2 regions of the Eubacterium sp. AF34-35BH genome follow, and region 1 is predicted to be linked to the other one. Evidence: a T-box and tRNA genes for the amino acid it is inferred to sense, from the RefSeq annotation. Region 1 holds a T-box; the other holds one or more tRNA genes.
The links. A T-box is a leader RNA that pairs with one kind of tRNA and senses whether it is charged. The one in region 1 lies ahead of metG (methionine--tRNA ligase), so its partner is inferred to be a tRNA-Met.
Positions count from the first base shown of each region.

Region 1 (10,173 bases):
TAGGCGTTGTTTATTATTTCACAGCGTTTATTTAAATCGCTTATTTTAGAAAACTTATCTCCATCCCCCAAAACAACATCTTCGCTTCTGGTTAGTACAACCTTATACCCCTGTTCATTTAGTACCTGAAAAAGTTTCTTACTAATAGCCAAATTCACATCTTTTTCTTTCTCTTTATTTACACCAATTTTTCCCGGATCATCTCCACCATGCCCCGGATCAATTACAACAGTTTTTCCATTAAATTTTTTTGTGGTTACTACTTCGCCTTTTTCTTTTGTCGGCTCTTTCACTACTTTTTCCATGTTACAGGCAATTGCAGTTACGGAAACAAGCAGAATAATCGCCATGAAAATTTCCATTTTTTTATAACTTTTTACTGATATCATGTTTTACCAATAGAGCAGTTCCTATTTTTGTAAATTATATGTTTTTGAAACATCAAAAATTCGTGTTACACTTATTGTATAAAAAAAGAAGCTATACTGATATCACAATACAACTCCGTTAAAATTTTTTTTATATTATCGATTAATTTATTAACGAATTTAATAATTTTAAATCGTTTTCCGGCACATCAATTGGTTTAAAACCATCCTCTAACAGTTCCGTCTCAACCTCATTAAACAAATCATTACTAACATCTGGACGTGAAGTAGTTTTCAATGCATCATTGATTCATCTTTCTTACCACCTTCAAGCTATTACTTAATGCAGCAAATTCTTCTAAAGTCAACTTTTCTCCGCGGATGTTTTCTTCTTTGCCAATTGCTTTAATTGCCTGAACTATTTCTTCCTTTGTGTAGTCCAATTCGGAAGAATTTTTCAAACCATTTACTAACGTTTTTCTTCTCTGATTGAAGCTTGCTCTAATTACTTTAAACATTAATGTTTCGTCAACATCAACCACTGGCTTTTCATGAGCAGTTAATTTGATTACTGCAGAATCCACATTAGGTCTTGGCATAAAACATGACGCTGATACATTTAACTGCACCTTAGCATCTGCGTAATACTGAACCGCAAGAGATAAAGCACCATAATCTTTTGAACCGGGACCTGTCTGCATTCTGTCGGCAACTTCCTTTTGTACCATAATGGTAATACTTTCAATAGGAACCTTGCTTTCAAACAAGCCCATAATAATTGGTGTTGTAATATAATATGGCAAATTAGCTACAACCTTAATTGGCTTTCCATTGTTCTTTTCCTGTGCAAGAGCTTTAATATCCAGTTTTAAAACATCCTGATTAATCACTTCTACATTATCATATTCAGACAATGTATCTTTTAAAATTGGAATAAGCATTTTATCAATTTCAACAGCCACTACCTGACGCGCTGCCTCACATAAATACTGTGTCATTGTTCCTATTCCAGGTCCAATTTCAAGGACGAAATCATCCTTTGTAATATCAGCCGCACTTACAATGCTCTCTAATATATTAGAATCAATTAAAAAGTTTTGTCCAAATTTTTTTTGAAAAGCAAAACTGTATTTATTAATAATTTCTTTAGTTGCACTAGGCGAACCTAAATATGCCATATAATACCTCACTAATTACTTCTATAATTAATATAAAATTAATTTAAAACTTTAATTTGCTTTAATTCACTAATCAAATTTATATTTGATTTTGTACAATTCCGTATAACTTCTTTGCATTTTCGCTTGTTATATCAATTACCTCGTCGGAACTTATACCTTTAATTTCAGCAATTTTACTTACAACATAAGGGAGATTAAAGGAATCATTTCTCTTACCTCTGTTTGGAACAGGTGCAAGATATGGACAATCTGTTTCTATAACCATTCTGTCCATAGGCATATACTCCACAACTTCCTGAAGTTTTTTTGCATTATTAAAAGTAACAACGCCGCCAATTCCAAGATAAAATCCCATATCTAAAAACTGCTTTGCCATTTCTTTAGTATATGAGAAACAATGAATAACTCCGCCAATTTCATCTGCCTTATTTGACTTCATTACATCATATGTATCTTTTGCAGCATCTCTACTGTGAATAATAATTGGAAGTTCTGCTTTTCTTGCAATGTCCATCTGTCTTTCAAAAGCTGCAATCTGCTGCTCCCTATTGTCATTCCAATGATAATCCAATCCAATTTCACCAACAGCTACAATCTTCGGTTTATACACGCTCTTAGCTAACCAATTATAATCATCGTCAGTTAGCTCAGCCACTTCGTCAGGATGTACTCCCAACGCTCCGTATACATATGGAAATCTTCTAATTAAACCTATTGTGCTTTTACATGATGCCATTGAAGCTCCAACATTAACAATATACTCAACTCCTCTGTTTCTCATTCTCTCTAAAAGTTGCTCTCTGTCGTCATCAAAAGCCTCGTCATCATAGTGAGCATGTGTATCAAAAATCATTTTATTTCCTCCTGATGCTAAAGCACTATTGCTTTAATGGGTTCAGGGACAAAGCCCCGAACCTACATATAACTTTAGCAGATTTCACTTCCTGCTACAATATCCTTATCAACTGTTACAACAGAAAGATTTCCTTCATCATCTCCTGCTGCAAGAATCATACCCTGTGATTCAACACCACAAAGTTTACATGGTTTTAAGTTAGTAATAACAGCCACTTTCTTTCCAACCATTTCTTCAGGCTTATAGTATTTTGCAATACCGGAAACAATCTGTCTTGTTTCTGCGCCAATCTTAATCTGTGAAACTAAAAGTTTCTTTGCCTTCTTAACAGGCTCGCACTTAATAACTTCACCAACCTGAATCTGGATTTTGTCAAAGTCATCAATTGTAATTTCAGGCTTCTTTTCAACTTCAGGATATTTTTCTCCCTGAACTTCTGCCTTCTGTGCTTCCTCGATTTCCTTAACTTTTTCCATTACTTCCTTCTGGTCCATTCTGGCAAAAAGAATTTCAGGCTTTTCTACAACCTTGTTTCCTGACTGGTATTTACCAAATTCAGTCATATCATCAAAAGCTCTTGGTGCACCGTTAATCTGTGCCAAAATCTTTGCTGATGTTTCAGGCATAAATGGCTCAAGTAAGCTTGCACCAATATTAATTGCTTCAATTAAATTGTAAAGAACTGTTGCAAGTCTGTCCTGCTGTGCTTCGTCCTTTGCCAAAGCCCAAGGCATTGTTTCATCAATATATTTGTTGCTTCTCTTAAATAATGCAAAAATTTCTGTAATTGCATCTGCAACACGTAATTTATCCATTTTTTCTGCTGCTTTAACAGGCGCTTCTAATACAACTTTCTTAAAGTCTACATCAACGTCACCTTCTACACCCTTGTTTTCAACAACGCCACCAAAATATTTATTTGACATTGAAATTGTTCTGTTTACAAGGTTTCCTAATGTATTTGCAAGGTCTGAGTTCATTCTCTCAACCATTAAATCCCATGTAATAGTTCCATCATTTTCAAATGGCATTTCATGAAGTACAAAGTATCTAACTGCATCTACGCCAAAAATACTTGCTAAATCATCAGCATAAATCACATTACCCTTTGACTTACTCATCTTACCATCACCCTGTAATAACCAAGGATGTCCAAATACCTGCTTTGGAAGTGGAAGATCAAGTGCCATAAGCATAATTGGCCAATAAATTGTATGGAATCTTAAAATATCTTTTCCAATTAAATGAAGGTCTGCAGGCCAATATTTTTCAAACATTGGATCACTGTTTCCATCAAGGTCAAATCCTAATCCTGTAATATAGTTTGATAATGCGTCAATCCATACATAAACTACGTGGTCAGGATCAAAGTCTACAGGAATTCCCCATTTGAATGATGTTCTTGAAACGCATAAATCCTGAAGTCCCGGAAGAAGGAAGTTGTTCATCATTTCATTCTTTCTTGATTCAGGCTGTATAAATTCAGGATGTGTGTTAATGTGTTCAATTAATCTGTCTGCATATTTGCTCATTCTAAAGAAGTAAGCCTCTTCCTTTGCCGGAGTTACTTCTCTACCACAATCAGGACATTTTCCATCAACTAACTGTGATTCTGTAAAAAATGATTCACAAGGTGTACAGTACATACCTTCATAGTAACCCTTGTAAATATCACCCTGGTCATATAATTTCTTAAAAATCTTCTGAACCTGTTTTTCATGGTCAGGATCAGTTGTTCTAATAAATCTGTCGTATGATGTGTTCATCTGATCCCAGATTTCTTTAATAACACCTGCTGTTTTGTCAACAAATTCCTTTGGTGTTACTCCTGCTTCTGCTGCCTTTATTTCGATTTTCTGTCCATGTTCATCTGTTCCTGTCTGGAATCTTACGTCATATCCCTGCTGTCTTTTAAAACGTACAATACTGTCTGCCAAAATTGCTTCATAAGTATTTCCAATATGTGGCTTACCTGATGTGTAAGCAATTGCTGTTGTTAAATAATATGTTTTGCTCATTTTACTTCTCCTTCTACTATTTTTCTGAAATCCCATTTCATTTCTACACTCTCTACAGTCTAACTGTGAAATTTATCTAATAGAATTTCCTTTTATATGAAAAAAATCCCTCCCGTCTTCTTGTAAAGACGAGAGGGTTGACTTCGTGGTACCACTTTACTTTATCTGAAATTTCATTATCTATTCATAATCAATCATCAAAATATCTTCAATGAAATATGTTAAACTTTCAGACCTCATTAACACTATAACGGGTGTAACCGTTGACGGCTCATATACTATACTCACCTTCACCGCTCCAGGGCCATCTTCAACTTTCACTCCACTGTTCCTTTTCACCAACCAGAACTCTCTGTTAGCTTTGTTAGAGTCTACTCTTCCTTTCAACGCGTTTGTCATACCCACTAATTCTATTATTTTATAGGTAGTTTGTCAATTATGTATTTAGTAAAATCGTGGAATTTTAGCTGAATTTATACCAATCTTTCCTGTATAAATTTTATTATATCTTCATGTTTGTATTAAACGAACCTATTTATCCAAATCAGAAATATATTCACCTTCCTCGCTAACAGATACACCTGCTTTTTTGATATACACATTGCCGTTTTTTAATTGAAAAACACAATAAAAATCTGATTATCCGCTAAAACACAGTATCTATCAGCATTTTCAAGGAAACAAACACATCAATTTACTACTTATTTACTACCATTGAATGAGCCTTGATACGCAAGTTTTCCTAGATATGCAAAGATATGGTACAGCACATCAGTATTGAAACAAGAAAAATTGAATAACTCATAGACTATGGAACGCCTAAAATGACGTTCCTTTTCTATTTTCAGCCGTTCATTATGGACGGTTATTTTATTACCAAAAATGAAAGGAGCATTAGATTTATGAAAAAGATGTTAAAACGATTGTGTACGGGCTTCTTAGCTCTTGCAACTGTCGTTACTGCTTTGCCGACTACACCCGTTCATGCAGAAAGTAAGCAATACTGGACGGAGTCAAAAGAGCGTGTCGGTATCGTTGAAAAAGTAATGAATGACGGTTCGATTGGTTCTACCTTTAATGAGGGACATTTGACCGTTGAGGGCGAGGACGCTTACTGTATCGACATTAACACAGACTTTAAGAATGGCTACAAGACCAGAGCTGACGCAAGCACCCGTATGAGTGCCGACCAGATAAGCGACGTTGCCTTATCTATCGAATATGTAAAACAGTACACAGACAGCCACAACGGAATAAGCAAAAACCACGCCTACCTTTTAAGACAGCTTGTTGTCTGGCAGAGATTAAGCGTACATCTTGGCTGGCAATGCGATAACGTGCGAGCTTCTTATGATGAAATTCCAAAGGCAACGCAGGACGAAGTTTTCGCTGGTGCAAAAGCCTTTGTCAAAGAGAATAAAGGACGCTATGAATGTGGCGGTTATATCTACTCTGGCGAGGGGCAGGAATTGGGACAATTCTGGGCGAAACTCAATGTTGGAAATGCGAAACTTCAAAAGACTTCCAGTAATACCAGCATTACAGACGGTAACGGGAATTACTCTATCGCTGGTGCGACATACGGTGTCTTTGCTGATAAGGACTGCACGAAACAGCTTGCCACCCTTACGACTGATGAAAACGGAAATACAGATGTCGTAGAGGTAACGGCTGACACAGTCTATATCAAGGAATTATCCGCACCAGCAGGATATAAGGTTGATACAAATATATATTCCTTAAAGGTTGAAGCTGGAAAGACAGCGACCTTGAACGTATCAGATACACCAAAGGTAACAGACACTTTGATTGAACTCTTCAAGATTGATATGGAAACACAGAAAGACAATCCGCAGGGGAACGCTTCTTTAGCAGGTGCGGAATTTACATGGAAGTATTATACTGGCTTCTACAATAAAGACAATCTCCCTGCCGAAGCTACAAGAACATGGGTTACAAAGACAATCGCCGAAACAGACAGCGACGGTACAATCCACTATGTTACAAAATTAGCGGACGCATACAAGGTATCTGGCGACAGTTTCTATATGCAGGACGGCAAAGCCGTTCTTCCACTTGGAACACTAACCGTAGAAGAAACAAAAGCTCCAAACGGTTACTTGCTGGACGGTGCATATATGCAGGCTGGCGATAAGTCCGAACAGATTAAGGGCTTATATGTAACACAGATTACCGAGGACGGCGACCTTGCCGTATTGACTGGAAGTAACCAGTTTTCTGTATCAGACAAGGTTATCCGTGGCGGTGTGAAAATTCAGAAACGAGATTTAGAAACGGGCGATACAAAACCACAAGGAAGTGCCACTTTGAAAGATACTGCCTTTGACATCATTTCCTTAAATGATAATGCGGTACTGGTTGAGGGCAAGCTATACAAGAAAAATGAAGTGGTAAAGACAATCCATACAGACATTGAGGGTGTCGCTTCTACGTCTGCTGACCTTTTACCTTATGGAAAATTCCGTATCGTTGAGAGTGAAGCTCCAAACGGATATTTGACAGACGGTGCAAAACCGATTGATTTTGCAATCACAGAGAATGGAAAAATCGTTGATTTAACCGACGAAGCCCATTCTATCTACAATCAGATTAAGCGTGGAGATATTGAGGGCGTAAAAATCGGAGCAGGCACACACAAGCGTCTTGCTGATGTTCCCTTTAGGATCACAAGCAAGACAACGGGCGAAAGTCATGTTGTGGTAACTGATGATAACGGGCAATTCTCCACTTCTTCTGACTGGGCTTCTCATAAGCATAATACCAACGCAGGAAAGACCAGCGAGGACGGTGTATGGTTTGGAACTTCTAAACCAGACGACAGCAAAGGGGCGTTGCCTTATGATACCTACATCATTGAAGAAATGCGTTGCGATAGTAACAAAGGCTTTGAGCTTATCCCACCTTTTGAAATCGTGGTATCAAGAAATAACCTTGTGATTGATTTAGGTACTTTGACTGATGAATACGAAAAAGAAATCTCTATCCATACCACAGCGACCAGTAAGGACGGCGAAAAGACAATCCTTGCAGGAAAAGAGGTAACAATCGTTGATACCGTCAAATTAGACGGACTTACAAAAGGCACAAAATATCAGCTCAAAGGCTGGCAGATGTTAAAGGAAGAAAACACCGAGCTTCTTATCAATGGAAAGCGTGTAGAAAATGACTATACCTTTATCGCTGATGATGAAGCTATGAAAGTGGAAATTACTTATACATTCAATGCGTCCGAGCTTGGCGGTAAAAATCTGGTAACATTCGAGGAATTATACGATTTGAGCAATCCAGAAGAACCCGTAAAAGTTGCGGAACATAAAGACATTGAGGACGACGGACAGACGGTACTTATCACAGAGCGTATCATCAAAATTCATACGACTGCTACCGATAAGGACGGCAACAAAGAGCTTGAAGCTGGAAAAGAGGTAACAATCATTGATACCATAACCTTAGAGGGCTTAGAAGTCGGCACACAGTACAAACTTGTAGGCTGGCAGATGTTGAAAGAAGAAAATGCAGAGCTTCTTATCAATGGAAAACGTGTGGAAAGTGATTACACCTTTACCGCAGACAGCGAAACTATGAAAGCGGAAGTTGCCTTTACCTTTGACGCTACTTCTCTTGACGGCAAACAGCTTGTAACTTTTGAAGAATTGTACGATTTAAGCAATCCAGACGAGCCGAAGAAAGTTACCGAGCATAAAGACATTGACAACGAGGGACAGACGATTACCTTTAAGGAAAAACCCGAAGTCCCAGAAGAACCAGAGAAACCCAAAACACCACAGACACCAGATACACCGCATAAAACAGACAGTCCAAAAACGGGCGATAACACGAACCTTTACGGACTGCTTGCATTATTACTAACTTCTGGTGCTGGACTGGCAGGTATCTTCTTCTGCAAACGCCGTAAAATGAAGAAATCATAAGGCGGTAACGATATGAGAAAAGAAAAATCACGTTCTCCGCCGATACCGTGTCGGCAGACTTCCGCTTATTCTGGCTTGTCTGCTACTTACCTGCAAGAACACGGATAGTCAAGGGTGCGTAAGCATTTATTTTACCCTTTACTATCTGGGGACTTGCTGGTACTTCCCTAACCGCCAGAATAAGAAATCACTATCAAAAACTTATCAAATATAGAAAGAAACGAGGTAAAACAATATGGAAATGAAATATGTCGTGCCAGATATGGCACAGTCTTTTGGAACACTTGAATTTGCAGGCGAAAGCGAGCCTATCTTTGAAAGAGATAAAAATAACCGCAGGGTCTTAGCCAGACGAAGCTACAACCTTTATTCTGATGTGCAGAAAGGCGAAAATGTTGTCGTGGAAATTCCCGTGCAGGCTGGCGAAAAGCATTTCAAGTATGAACAGAAAGTAAAACTTGTCAATCCGAAATTATACGGCAGAGGTTACGCAATTGGGGATATGGGACATACCGATTATGTGTTACTTGCTGATGATATTGTAGCAGTTGAAGAAAAGTAAAGGAGTGAAAATATTATGAGATTATCAAACGGTTTTGTTATTGACAAAGAGAAAACATTTGGAGAATTAAAATTTACAGCAGTGCGTGATGTATTCTTGCAGAATGAGGACGGGACACCGAGTACCCAGCTTAAAAAGCGTATCTATGATTTGAAGTGCAGTCTGCATGGTGGAATTATCCCCGTGTCTGTACCGCCAGAAGTACCAGTAAGGGAATTTCCGTACAATGCAGTTGTGGAGCTTGTCAATCCAGTAGCCGATACGGTATCACGAAAAACCTATACGGGTGCAGATGTGGACTGGTATGTAAAGGCAGAGGATATTGTGTTGAAGAATAAAGGCAATCAGAACGCAGGCAATCCACAGAACCATGTACCGCAAGGACAGATGAAAAAATAAATGTGAGCCCATATTTTTCTTGTAACTTATATATAGAACCGATATAATTAGTTGAAAAGTTCTGTTTTAAGCCATGTAAAACTATTTTGACAAGGGAAAATGGCAATGTCAAAGGCTTTTGACAGACAAAATAGCTATATTCATATACAATAAAGGAGAAGATTCAAGATGGATATTGGATTACAAATCAAAAAATTTAGGGAACAACAAAAAATTTCTCAAGAAGAACTGGCTCTTAAAATATTTGTTTCAAGACAAACAATTTCTAACTGGGAAACAAATAAAAGTTGTCCAGATGTTAAAAGTTTAATTACTTTATCTAATATCTTCAATGTGTCTTTAGATAATTTTATAAAAGAAGATATAAAGGAGATGAGGGAGATTGTAGAAAAAGCAACTATTAAAAAGTTTAATGTGATAAGTGTAGTTTTCCTAATTGAATTGATAGTCGTAGCCATAAGTGCCTATCCTTTATTTAGTATTAAGGGAAATATAGGAATTATTATTTGGTTATGCTTGTTTGCAATAACGCTCTATACGGCAAGTAAGATTGAAAAATTCAAAAAGAGCCATGACATTCAAACCTATAAAGAAATTTTGGCATTTATTGACGGAAAGCAATTAACGCATGATGAAACACAACAAGAAATAGGAAAAAGAAATTATCAAAAAATCATATTTGCATTCATTGCAGGTGTAATCGCACTTATTATATGTTTTGTTGTAATTTTTATTTGCCAGCATTTAACAAATTAAAAGGGAGGAGAAATCATGGAATTTTGGCTTATTATGATTGGCTTTATAGTTATGGGCGGAAGTTGTTCATTAGCAGGTAC
Region 1 is NZ_QUDZ01000001.1:63,736-73,908, reverse strand. Features, by position in the region: gene DWZ69_RS00400 (N-acetylmuramoyl-L-alanine amidase) at 1-350, opposite strand, end outside; gene rsmA (16S rRNA (adenine(1518)-N(6)/adenine(1519)-N(6))-dimethyltransferase RsmA) at 671-1,546, opposite strand; gene DWZ69_RS00390 (TatD family hydrolase) at 1,626-2,402, opposite strand; gene metG (methionine--tRNA ligase) at 2,477-4,459, opposite strand; T-box leader at 4,545-4,819, opposite strand; gene DWZ69_RS00375 (SrtB-anchored collagen-binding adhesin) at 5,326-8,376, shown strand; gene DWZ69_RS00365 (YdcP family protein) at 8,612-8,938, shown strand; gene DWZ69_RS00360 (YdcP family protein) at 8,954-9,337, shown strand; gene DWZ69_RS00355 (helix-turn-helix transcriptional regulator) at 9,506-10,093, shown strand.

Region 2 (10,173 bases), on a different contig from region 1:
TTTGAATGATAAAAAAGAAAAACAAATATAGCAGGTATATATAAAAACCATAATAAATATGGTATTACAAACCATTCGCAAAATGGAATAATATCATCCAAAGGACAATGCATAATATGAAGTCCCGGAAAATCTGCCGGTATATATTTTTCTAAAAGAATGAACCATGGCATATATATGAAAACATATAGTAAGGGCCATGCGTGTTTGTACTTACGAAGCTCATTGGTTATTTTGCTCATAAGTCACCTTCATCTAATTGTTTATTTATTTTGAACTAATGATTTTACGAGAAATAAATTTCGTAGACACCAATAGTATAATAGACACATTATATTAAAAAACTATTACAAAATGCACACAAATTTATAAAAATTTGATAGAATAGTTATGGTCTTAAAAAGTATAACATTGTGAAAAAAAAAAATAAAGAGTTATTGAGGATAAAAATAAAGACTTATTAAATATAAAAATATTAGAGTTATTTATATAAGAATATTAGAGAGTAATTGAAGAAGGTAGGAAAAATGAACATTAATGAAATTATTGCAGAAGAATTACAGGTAAAAGTTTGGCAGGTAGAAGCAGCAGTAAAGTTAATAGATGAGGGAAATACAATTCCTTTTATTGCCAGATACAGAAAACCTGTAACGGGAGAGTTAAATGACGAACAGTTAAGAGACTTAGACGAAAGACTAAAATATTTACGTAATTTAGAAGAGAAAAAAGAGACAGTTATTGCTTCTATTGAAGAACAGGGCAAAATGACTGATGAATTAATGAAGCAGATAAAAGAGGCTAAGACTATTGTTGCAGTGGACGATATTTACAGACCATACAGACCAAAACGAAAAACAAGAGCAACAGAAGCTAAGGCAAAAGGTTTAGAACCACTTGCAAATATTTTTCTTCTTCAAAAGAGTGAGAAGACACCGGAGGAAGAAGCGAAGAATTATATTAATGAAGAATTAGGTGTGGAAACAGTAGTAGATGCCATAAATGGTGCAAAAGACATTATTGCAGAAGCTGTGTCAGATAACGCAGAATATAGAAATGCCATAAGACATACGGTAATTAAGCATGGAAATATAACATCTAAGGCAAAGAATGAAGAGGAACAGACACCTTATGAAAATTACTATGCCTATAGTGAAGCTATTGATAAAATTCCAGGTCATAGAATATTAGCAATTAATCGTGGTGAAAAAGAAAAGGTACTTAATGTAAAAATAGAAATGCCTGATGAAAATATTATCAGAGTTTTGGAAAAATCCATAATTGTAGGCCAAAATCCTTTTTCAGACGTTTTAAAAGAAGCAATTGAAGATGGTTTTACAAGATTAATAAAGCCAGCCATTGAAAGAGAAATAAGAAACTATTTAACAGAAAAGGCAGAGGACGGAGCAATTTCAGTATTCGGCCAGAACTTAAAACAGCTTCTTATGCAACCACCAATTGCAGGAAAAACAGTATTAGGCTGGGATCCTGCTTTTAGAACAGGCTGTAAGCTGGCAATTGTAGATGAGACAGGCAAAGTATTATACACCAAAGTAATTTTTCCAACAGCACCACAAAATAAGGTTGAAGAGTCAATTAAGATTGTTTTAGATATTGTTAAGAAATACAATGTTAGCCTTATATCATTGGGAAATGGTACAGCTTCAAGAGAATCAGAAGCAGTTGTATGTGAAATAATTAAGAGATGCCCTACAAAATTAGAGTATGTAATAGTAAATGAAGCAGGTGCTTCTGTTTATTCTGCAAGCAAACTGGCAACAGAAGAATTTCCTAATTTTGATGTGGGACAAAGAAGTGCAACTTCAATGGCAAGAAGATTACAGGATCCATTAGCAGAACTTGTAAAAATTGAACCAAAGGCAATTGGCGTAGGACAATATCAGCATGACATGAATCAAAAGAAACTGGAAAATGTACTTGGAAATGTTGTGGAAGATTGTGTTAATAATGTAGGCGTTGATTTAAATACAGCTTCAGCATCTCTTCTTGAATATGTTTCAGGAATAAGTAAAACTCTTGCAAAAAACATTGTTGCATATAGAGAGGAAAACGGTCAGTTTACAACAAGAAAGCAGCTATTAAAAGTTGCTAAATTAGGTCCAAAGGCTTTTGAACAGTGTGCAGGTTTCCTTAGAATCAGAAATGGAAAAGAACCTTTGGATTATACAAGTGTTCATCCTGAAAGTTATACAGCAGCTAAAAAGCTTTTAAAGAAATTTGGTTACACAACAGAGAATTTGCTATCAGGAAATGTTAAAATTGCAAAAGATGTAAAAGACATTAAAGCTGTGGCAGAAGAAATTGATACGGACGAAATAACCTTAAAAGACATGATTGCTGAAATGGAAAAGCCGGGTAGAGATCCAAGAGAAGAAATGCCTAAGCCAATCCTTAAAAGTGATGTTTTAGATTTTGATGATTTAAAAGAAGGCATGGAACTTAAAGGAACTGTAAGAAATGTAATTGATTTTGGGGTTTTTGTTGATATTGGTGTTCATCAGGACGGTCTTGTTCATATTTCAGAAATGAGTGATAAGTTTATAAAACATCCATTAGATGTGGTATCTGTTGGAGATGTTATAAATGTGAAAGTATTAAGTGTTGATAAGCAAAGAAAGCGTATTCAGCTTACTATGAAATTATAATATAAGATTGCAGTTTGATGTAAGATGCTGCTTAATGTAAGATTACAGTTTGATGTAAGATTATAGTAGAAAAATGGTTTGCTTCCTATAAGGAGTCAAACCATTTTTTTGTATATTCAAGAAAGTTCTGTTCATCCTCTGTAAGTAATTTATCCTTATCCCAGGCGATGGCAAGAGAACGGGATACTTTTTCTTTAAGTGGAACTATTGTAACTTTATCTGAATGTTGCAGATTACAAAAAGTGAAATAGAAATAATACATAGAGTTTAAAAAGATAAAATTTACATAAAGGATGAAAAATGGTACAATATTCCATGTTGAAGGGGTTGGAAGACTTAAATTATATTTTCAAGAAAATTCTAAATTTCTAAAATAAGTATGAAAAGAATTTCCCGAATCCCCAATAAAATATTATATGCGGAGGAAGTGTTTATGAAAAAAAGAACATTAAAGTATTTATTTTTAATTGCTGCAATTATGTTTTGTGTAAGTAGTAATACAAAAGTTCAAGCAGCATCAGATTTTGTTATTAAAAAGAGTGGGCAGGAGTACATACTGACAGAATATAAGGGAAGAGATACTACAGTATATGTTCCTAAAAAAGTAACTATTATAAACGGTGCTTTTAAGAATAATAAGAAAATCAAAAAGATTGTTTTATCAGATAAGGTAGATAGTATTTATGATGGTAGTTTTGATACGTTGAAGAACCTGAAAGAAGTAGTTTTTTCAAAAGGTTTAACAACAATAGAAAAAGGAGCTTTTAGAAAGTGTCCTAAAGTAAAGAGCATTAAAATTCCTAAAAAATGCAAATATATAGGTGATTATGCTTTTGCCGGATTGTCAGGTTTGAAATCAATAAAAGTTGAAAAAGGCAACAAATCTTTTAAAGTGTACAAGGGAGCATTATTTAACAGTAAGAAGACGGAGTTAATTTGCTATCCAAGAAAATATAGTGGAAACAAAGTATTTACTGTTCCCAAAACAGTAAAAGTTATTGCAAGTTACGCGTTTAAGGATAATTGCTATTTGGAGAAATTAATAATCAAAGGTGATGCTTACGATGGTGGCTATGATGACATGAAGGCGTTTACTAATATGAAAAAACTCAAGACTGTAGTGTTTAAAACAACACAGAAGAGAGATAATATTAGTTTTCGTAATTGCAAAAAATTAAAAAAGGTTGTCTTAGCTGAAGGAACTGAAAAGATTATAGACAAGCAATTTTATGGTTGTAAAAATTTAACAATCATTAATATTCCAAAATCTGTGAAAATAATTGAAAAGAATGCATTTAAAGGTTGTCCAAAATTAAAATTGTAGAATGGAGAGAAAAGGCATCGAAGATAAGGTTATAAAAAACTTTATTTTCGATGTTTTCTTATGTAATGGAAAATTATTCTGGAGATTCTATTATGCCATAAAAGCTATAGATATGTCTATGAGATTTGGTTCTATAGCAAAGGAATAATAGAGTGGAATTTAGATATGCAAAATGGCCAAAATAAAAAATGTTAAAAAAAATAAAAAAAGTGCTTGACAATTTTCGCTCAAAAGTATATATTAATAAAGCAGTTTGAAAGCAACGGGATCTTAGCTCAGCTGGGAGAGCATCTGCCTTACAAGCAGGGGGTCACAGGTTCGAGCCCTGTAGGTCCCATTTATAAGTTTTCAAATGACAATTTAATAATTAACACTTACGTGTTATTCATTGTGGCGAGATAGCTCAGTTGGCTAGAGCACACGGTTCATACCCGTGGTGTCGAGGGTTCGAATCCCCCTCTCGCTACTTTTTTATTGCCCTAAAATATATTTTTTGTTTTAGGGTTCTTTTTTTACCAAAATTAAGGGATTAGATAACTTTTTTCGTTTTTGTACATAATATAATGATTTTATTAAAAAGTGTGGTATAATAAAAACATCTTTGCGGAAAAATATAATTTAATAGGAGAATACTATGAGAATAGGGATGGGATATGATGTCCATAAATTAGTAGAAAACAGAAAATTAATATTAGGCGGAGTGGAGATTCCATACGAGTACGGACTTCTTGGACATTCAGATGCGGATGTTGTTGTTCATGCAATTATGGACGGGTTACTTGGTGCGGCAGCATTAGGTGATATAGGAAAACATTTCCCTGATACTGATCCACAATATAAGGATATTTCAAGTATTAAATTATTGATGCATGTAGGAAAATTATTAGAAGAAAATAATTATGTAATAGGAAATATTGATGCAACAATTATATGCCAGAAACCAAAACTTGCACCTTTCAGGGAACAAATGGTAAAAAACGTGGCAGATGCATTAAATATTAATGTGAATCAGGTGTGCATAAAAGCAACAACAGAAGAAGGGTTAGGTTTTACAGGGGAAGGACTTGGAATTTCATCACAGGCTATTGTATTGTTAGAGGAGAATATACATAACAGATAGAAGGCAAAATATGAAAGATTATCAATTACACGAAATAAAAATAGAGGACTACAACCAAATAAATGAATATTACAATTTAAGAAGACCGGAGACGGCAGACAGTAATATACTTGATTTGTTCCTTTGGGAGAATTGTTATCCTACATGGTATTTTACAAATGAACATGGATTAATGTGGGTGGCAAAGAGTGAAGATAATCAATACTATTCATCAGTGCCTTGTTGCAGGGAAGAAGACTTGAAAGAATGTTTCCTTGAAACACAGGACTATTTCAACAATGTATTAAAGAAGAAACTAACAATGTACCTTGTTGATAAGAAGGCTCTTGAAACTTTAGATTTGCCGGAAGATGAATATATAGTAATACCTGACAGAACATACTACGATTATGTATATGATGCTGAAAAACTAAGAACTTTCAGTGGCAAAAAATACCACAAGAAGAAAAATCATCTAAATGCCTTTAAGAAAGAATATGAAGGTCGATACTCATTTAAGATTCTAGGTAAAGAAAATGAAAAAGAAATTTTAGAATATTTGGAAAAATGGAAAGAAACAAAAAGTCATGCTGAAGAATATGAGTTTATAGACAGTGAAGCAAAAGGAATCAAATACATTTTGGATAATGAAGAAGTTTTTGATTACAAAATTGGCGGTGTGTATGTAGATGACAAATTAGAGTCTTTCTGCATAGGAAATTATTATGAACAGGAAGATATGGTTTATTTGCCGGTAGAAAAGGCAAATCCGGAAATAAGAGGACTTTATCAGTATATTTGTAGCCAGTTTTTAATTGAAGCATTTCCACTGGCAGGAAAAGAAAACAGAGAAGATGACATGGGAATTGAGGGCCTTAGAAAATCCAAATTATCATATAATCCTATTTATATGGTAGAGAAATACACAATAATTCAGAAGTAGAGAGAGTGGTTATGGTAAGATTACTTGAGAATAATGAAAAAACAAAAATAAGAGATTTGTATGAGCATTGTTTTGAAGAAGATACAAAAGAGTTTGTTGATTACTACTTTGACAAACGAATTCGTGAAAATGAAGTAGTGGTTAATGAAAAGGATGGCGAAATTGTATCTGCTATTCATTTGATTCCAAAAGATGCAGTTGTAGGAAACCTGAAAACAAATGTAACTTACATTTATGCAGTTGCTACATGGGAAAAATATAGAAAAAAAGGATATATAAAAGAAATATTTCAGGACGTTATTTCAAGTATGTTTTTAAATATGGATGTTTTTACATATTTAATTCCATCAAGTCCTGAAAATGCAGAAATATATAGAAAATTCGGTTTCGAATTTGTTATGGACAAGCGGGAAATGATAGAGAAAGAGCATAGAAGAAAGCCAAGCCATTCTGTTATTAGAAGAAAAGCCGAAAAGTCAGATTTAGTAAAGTTATCAATTTTTGCACAGCAGGCAATGGATAGTAACCATCGCATTGCTTTATCAAAAGATTTAGACTATTTTAAGCAAATGCTTGAGTTAGTTGAAGTTGAAAATGGCGAAATAGAGTTGTTTATCCAAAAGAAAGTAATTGTTGGGTACAGAATATTTATAGATGGTGAAATATTAGAAGAAGTGTTAGACAGCAGTTTGCAGACTCTTAGTTGGCAAAGTGATGTTAGAAAACCATACGCAATGGCAAGACTTATTAATATTAGAAAAACATTGAGGTTGTTATCTTTTAAGGATTTTAAAGAAAGAACAATAAGGATTACAGATCCGATTTTAAAGGAAAATAATGGATGCTTTAAGATGAATTTCCATCATGGAAGTGTCAAATTAGACAAAATCGAAAATCAGGAAGACGTAGATTTTGATGTTAGTATTGGGGAACTTACAGCACACATATTTGGCTATAAAGAAATACCAAATTTTCCAACGGTTTGTAAAAAAGACAGCTTTTTCATAAACGATTATGTTTAAGAAAAGTGGTATACTTTAGAAATTGTGGTATTATAAAGAATTGTAGTGTCATAATTAATTAAGTATTTGACTGATAAGATATTAAATTAAAAATATAATGCATATATAGTAATTAGACGAATTTAGTTTGGAGATTAAAATGGGATTTTTTAAATTTTACAAAGAAGAAGTAGAAGTAATAAAGGATAGAGATCCTGCAATAAAAAAAGATATTGAGGCAATATTATATCCAAGTTTTTGGGCAATTTATAATTATAGAAAAGCTCATAAGCTATATTTAAAAGGAAAAGTTTTTAGAGCAAGACGCATATCACAAAGAACAGCCAGAAAGACAGGTATAGAAATTCATCCTGCAGCACAGATTGGTAAAGGACTATTTATTGATCATGGTCATGGTGTGGTTATAGGTGAAACAGCTATAATTGGAGAAAATGTTACTTTGTATCAGGGAGTTACCCTTGGAGGTACCGGCAAAGAAAAAGGTAAACGTCATCCTACTATAGGCAATAACGTTATGATTGGAGCAGGAGCAAAAGTACTTGGTTCCTTTACAATAGGTGACAACTCAAAAGTTGCAGCAGGCTCTGTTGTATTAGAGGAAGTACCACCAAACTGTACAGTTGTAGGTGTTCCGGGTATTGTGGTAAAACAGGATAATGTTCCGGTTCAGCACAATGATTTAGATCAGGTACACATTCCACATCCTGTACAAAATGAATTAAAGAGATTAAACGATGAAATAGAAAAGTTAAAAAACAAATAGTCTACATAAAGGAGATAATATGAAAATTTACAACACTTTAACAAAGAAAAAAGAAGTTTTTAAACCTATATCAGAAGAACAGGTTGGCATGTATACATGTGGACCTACAGTTTATCATTATGCGCATATTGGAAATCTTCGTAGCTATATTATGGAAGATGTACTTGAAAAAGAGTTGCGTTATGAAGGTTACAACGTAAAGAGAGTTATGAATATTACTGACGTTGGCCATTTATCAAGTGATGCTGATACCGGCGAAGATAAAATGTTAAAGGGTGCAAAAAGAGAACATAAGACAGTTATGGAAATTGCCAAATTCTATACAGATGCATTTTTCTCAGATTGTAAAAAATTAAATATTAAAACTCCTGACGTAGTTGAACCTGCAACAAATTGTATTGATGAATTTATTAATATGATTAAGGTTCTTCTTGAAAAAGATTATGCGTATGTAGCAGGTGGTAATGTATATTTTGATACATCAAAGCTTAAAGAATACTACACATTAACAAGTCATGATGAAGATGAACTTATGGTTGGTGTAAGAGATGATGTAGATGAAGACGAAAACAAGAAAAATAAAACAGACTTTGTATTATGGTTTACAAAATCAAAGTTTGATAATCAAGAGTTAAAATGGGATAGTCCTTGGGGTGTTGGTTACCCTGGATGGCATATTGAATGTTCTTGCATTAGTATTAAACATTTAGGAGAACATTTAGATTTACATTGTGGTGGAATTGATAATATTTTCCCACATCATACAAACGAAATTGCACAGAGTGAGTCATTTTTAGGTCATAAATGGTGCAATTACTGGTTCCATGTACATCATTTAAATGATAAGAGTGGTAAGATGAGTAAGTCAAAGGGAGATTTCCTTACAGTTTCATTATTAGAAAGTAAAGGTTATGATCCGGTTGTGTACAGAATGTTCTGTTTACAGTCTCATTACAGAAAACCACTTCAGTTTAGTTACCAGGTACTTGATTCTGTAGCTGCCGGCTATAAGAAGTTAAGAAACCGTATTGGCAAGCTTACAAATGATGGCGAAATAAATCAGGAATTAGTAAAGGAATACAAAGAAAAGTTCATTGATGTTGTTGGAAATGATTTAAATACAGCTTCAGGTATTACATTAGTATATGATGTATTAAAAGAAGATACTAATGAGGCAACAAAATTAGCTATTATAAATGATTTTGACAAAGTTCTTTCATTAGACCTTACAAAGGGTGCTATTGAAGAAAAGAAAGAAGAAAATATTGACAGCGAATTAGAAACATACATTAATGAAATGATTGCTAAGCGTGCAGAAGCAAAGAAAAACAAAGATTTTGCTATAGCAGACTCAATTAGAGATGAGTTAGCTTCTAAGGGAATTATTTTAAAGGATACACGTGAAGGAACAACTTACCATATTGAAAAGTAAGTTTAGCGAAAATGGAGATAATTCAAAACATGGATTTATTCGAGATAATAAAAAACAAAATGGAGTTAGAGGAGATAACAATTACTGATTATTCTCCTTTGACTTTGGCTTATATAGGTGATGGAATATATGAAATCATCATTAGAACAGTAATTGTTGACGAGGCAAACCGTCAGGTAAACAAAATTCATAAGGCGGCTTCTAATCTGGTCAAAGCCCAAACACAGGCAGAAATGATTCATTTAATTATGGATGATTTAACAGAAGAAGAAGTGAAAATCTACAAACGTGGAAGAAATGCCAAGGCAATTACAAGAGCCAAGAATGCATCAATGTCTGATTACAGAGTTGCAACAGGTTTTGAGGCACTAATGGGATGGTTATATTTAACAAAGCAGTCAGACAGAATGATGGAACTTATAAAAATGGCTGTTAGCAGATTTAAGAATAACGAAGAAAATAAGAGAGGTTAATTTTGAGATACGAGGAATTTGTAATAGAGGGACGAAATGCCGTAATTGAAGCTTTCAGAGCCGGGAAAACAGTAGATAAGTTGTTTGTGTTGGAACATTGCAAAGAAGGTTCAATGAACACTGTTTTACGTGAAGCAAAAAAACACGATACGATAATTAATTATGTAAAAAAAGAAAGACTTGATCAAATGTCAGAAACAGGAAAGCATCAGGGAGTTATTGCATATATTGCAGCTTTTGAATATGCAACAGTTGATGATATTTTGAAAAAGGCAGAAGATAAAGGGGAACCACCATTTGTTGTTATTTTAGATGATATTGAAGATCCACATAATTTAGGGGCAATTATCCGTACAGCAAATTTAGCAGGTGCCCATGGTATAATTATTCCAAAACACAGAGCAGCAGGACTTACGGCAACTGCAGTTAAAGCATCAGCCGGAGCAGTTAGCTA
Region 2 is NZ_QUDZ01000003.1:1,435-11,607, reverse strand. Features, by position in the region: gene DWZ69_RS03730 (phosphatase PAP2 family protein) at 1-242, opposite strand, end outside; gene DWZ69_RS03725 (Tex family protein) at 528-2,663, shown strand; gene DWZ69_RS03720 (leucine-rich repeat domain-containing protein) at 3,097-3,987, shown strand; tRNA gene DWZ69_RS03715 (tRNA-Val) at 4,252-4,324, shown strand; tRNA gene DWZ69_RS03710 (tRNA-Met) at 4,380-4,453, shown strand; gene ispF (2-C-methyl-D-erythritol 2,4-cyclodiphosphate synthase) at 4,622-5,107, shown strand; gene DWZ69_RS03700 (phosphatidylglycerol lysyltransferase domain-containing protein) at 5,118-6,029, shown strand; gene DWZ69_RS03695 (GNAT family N-acetyltransferase) at 6,041-7,051, shown strand; gene cysE (serine O-acetyltransferase) at 7,191-7,814, shown strand; gene cysS (cysteine--tRNA ligase) at 7,834-9,246, shown strand; gene DWZ69_RS03680 (ribonuclease III domain-containing protein) at 9,276-9,719, shown strand; gene rlmB (23S rRNA (guanosine(2251)-2'-O)-methyltransferase RlmB) at 9,722-10,173, shown strand, end outside.
Region 2: it has a tRNA-Met gene. The T-box ahead of metG (methionine--tRNA ligase) is inferred to sense a tRNA for this amino acid. The anticodon was not compared.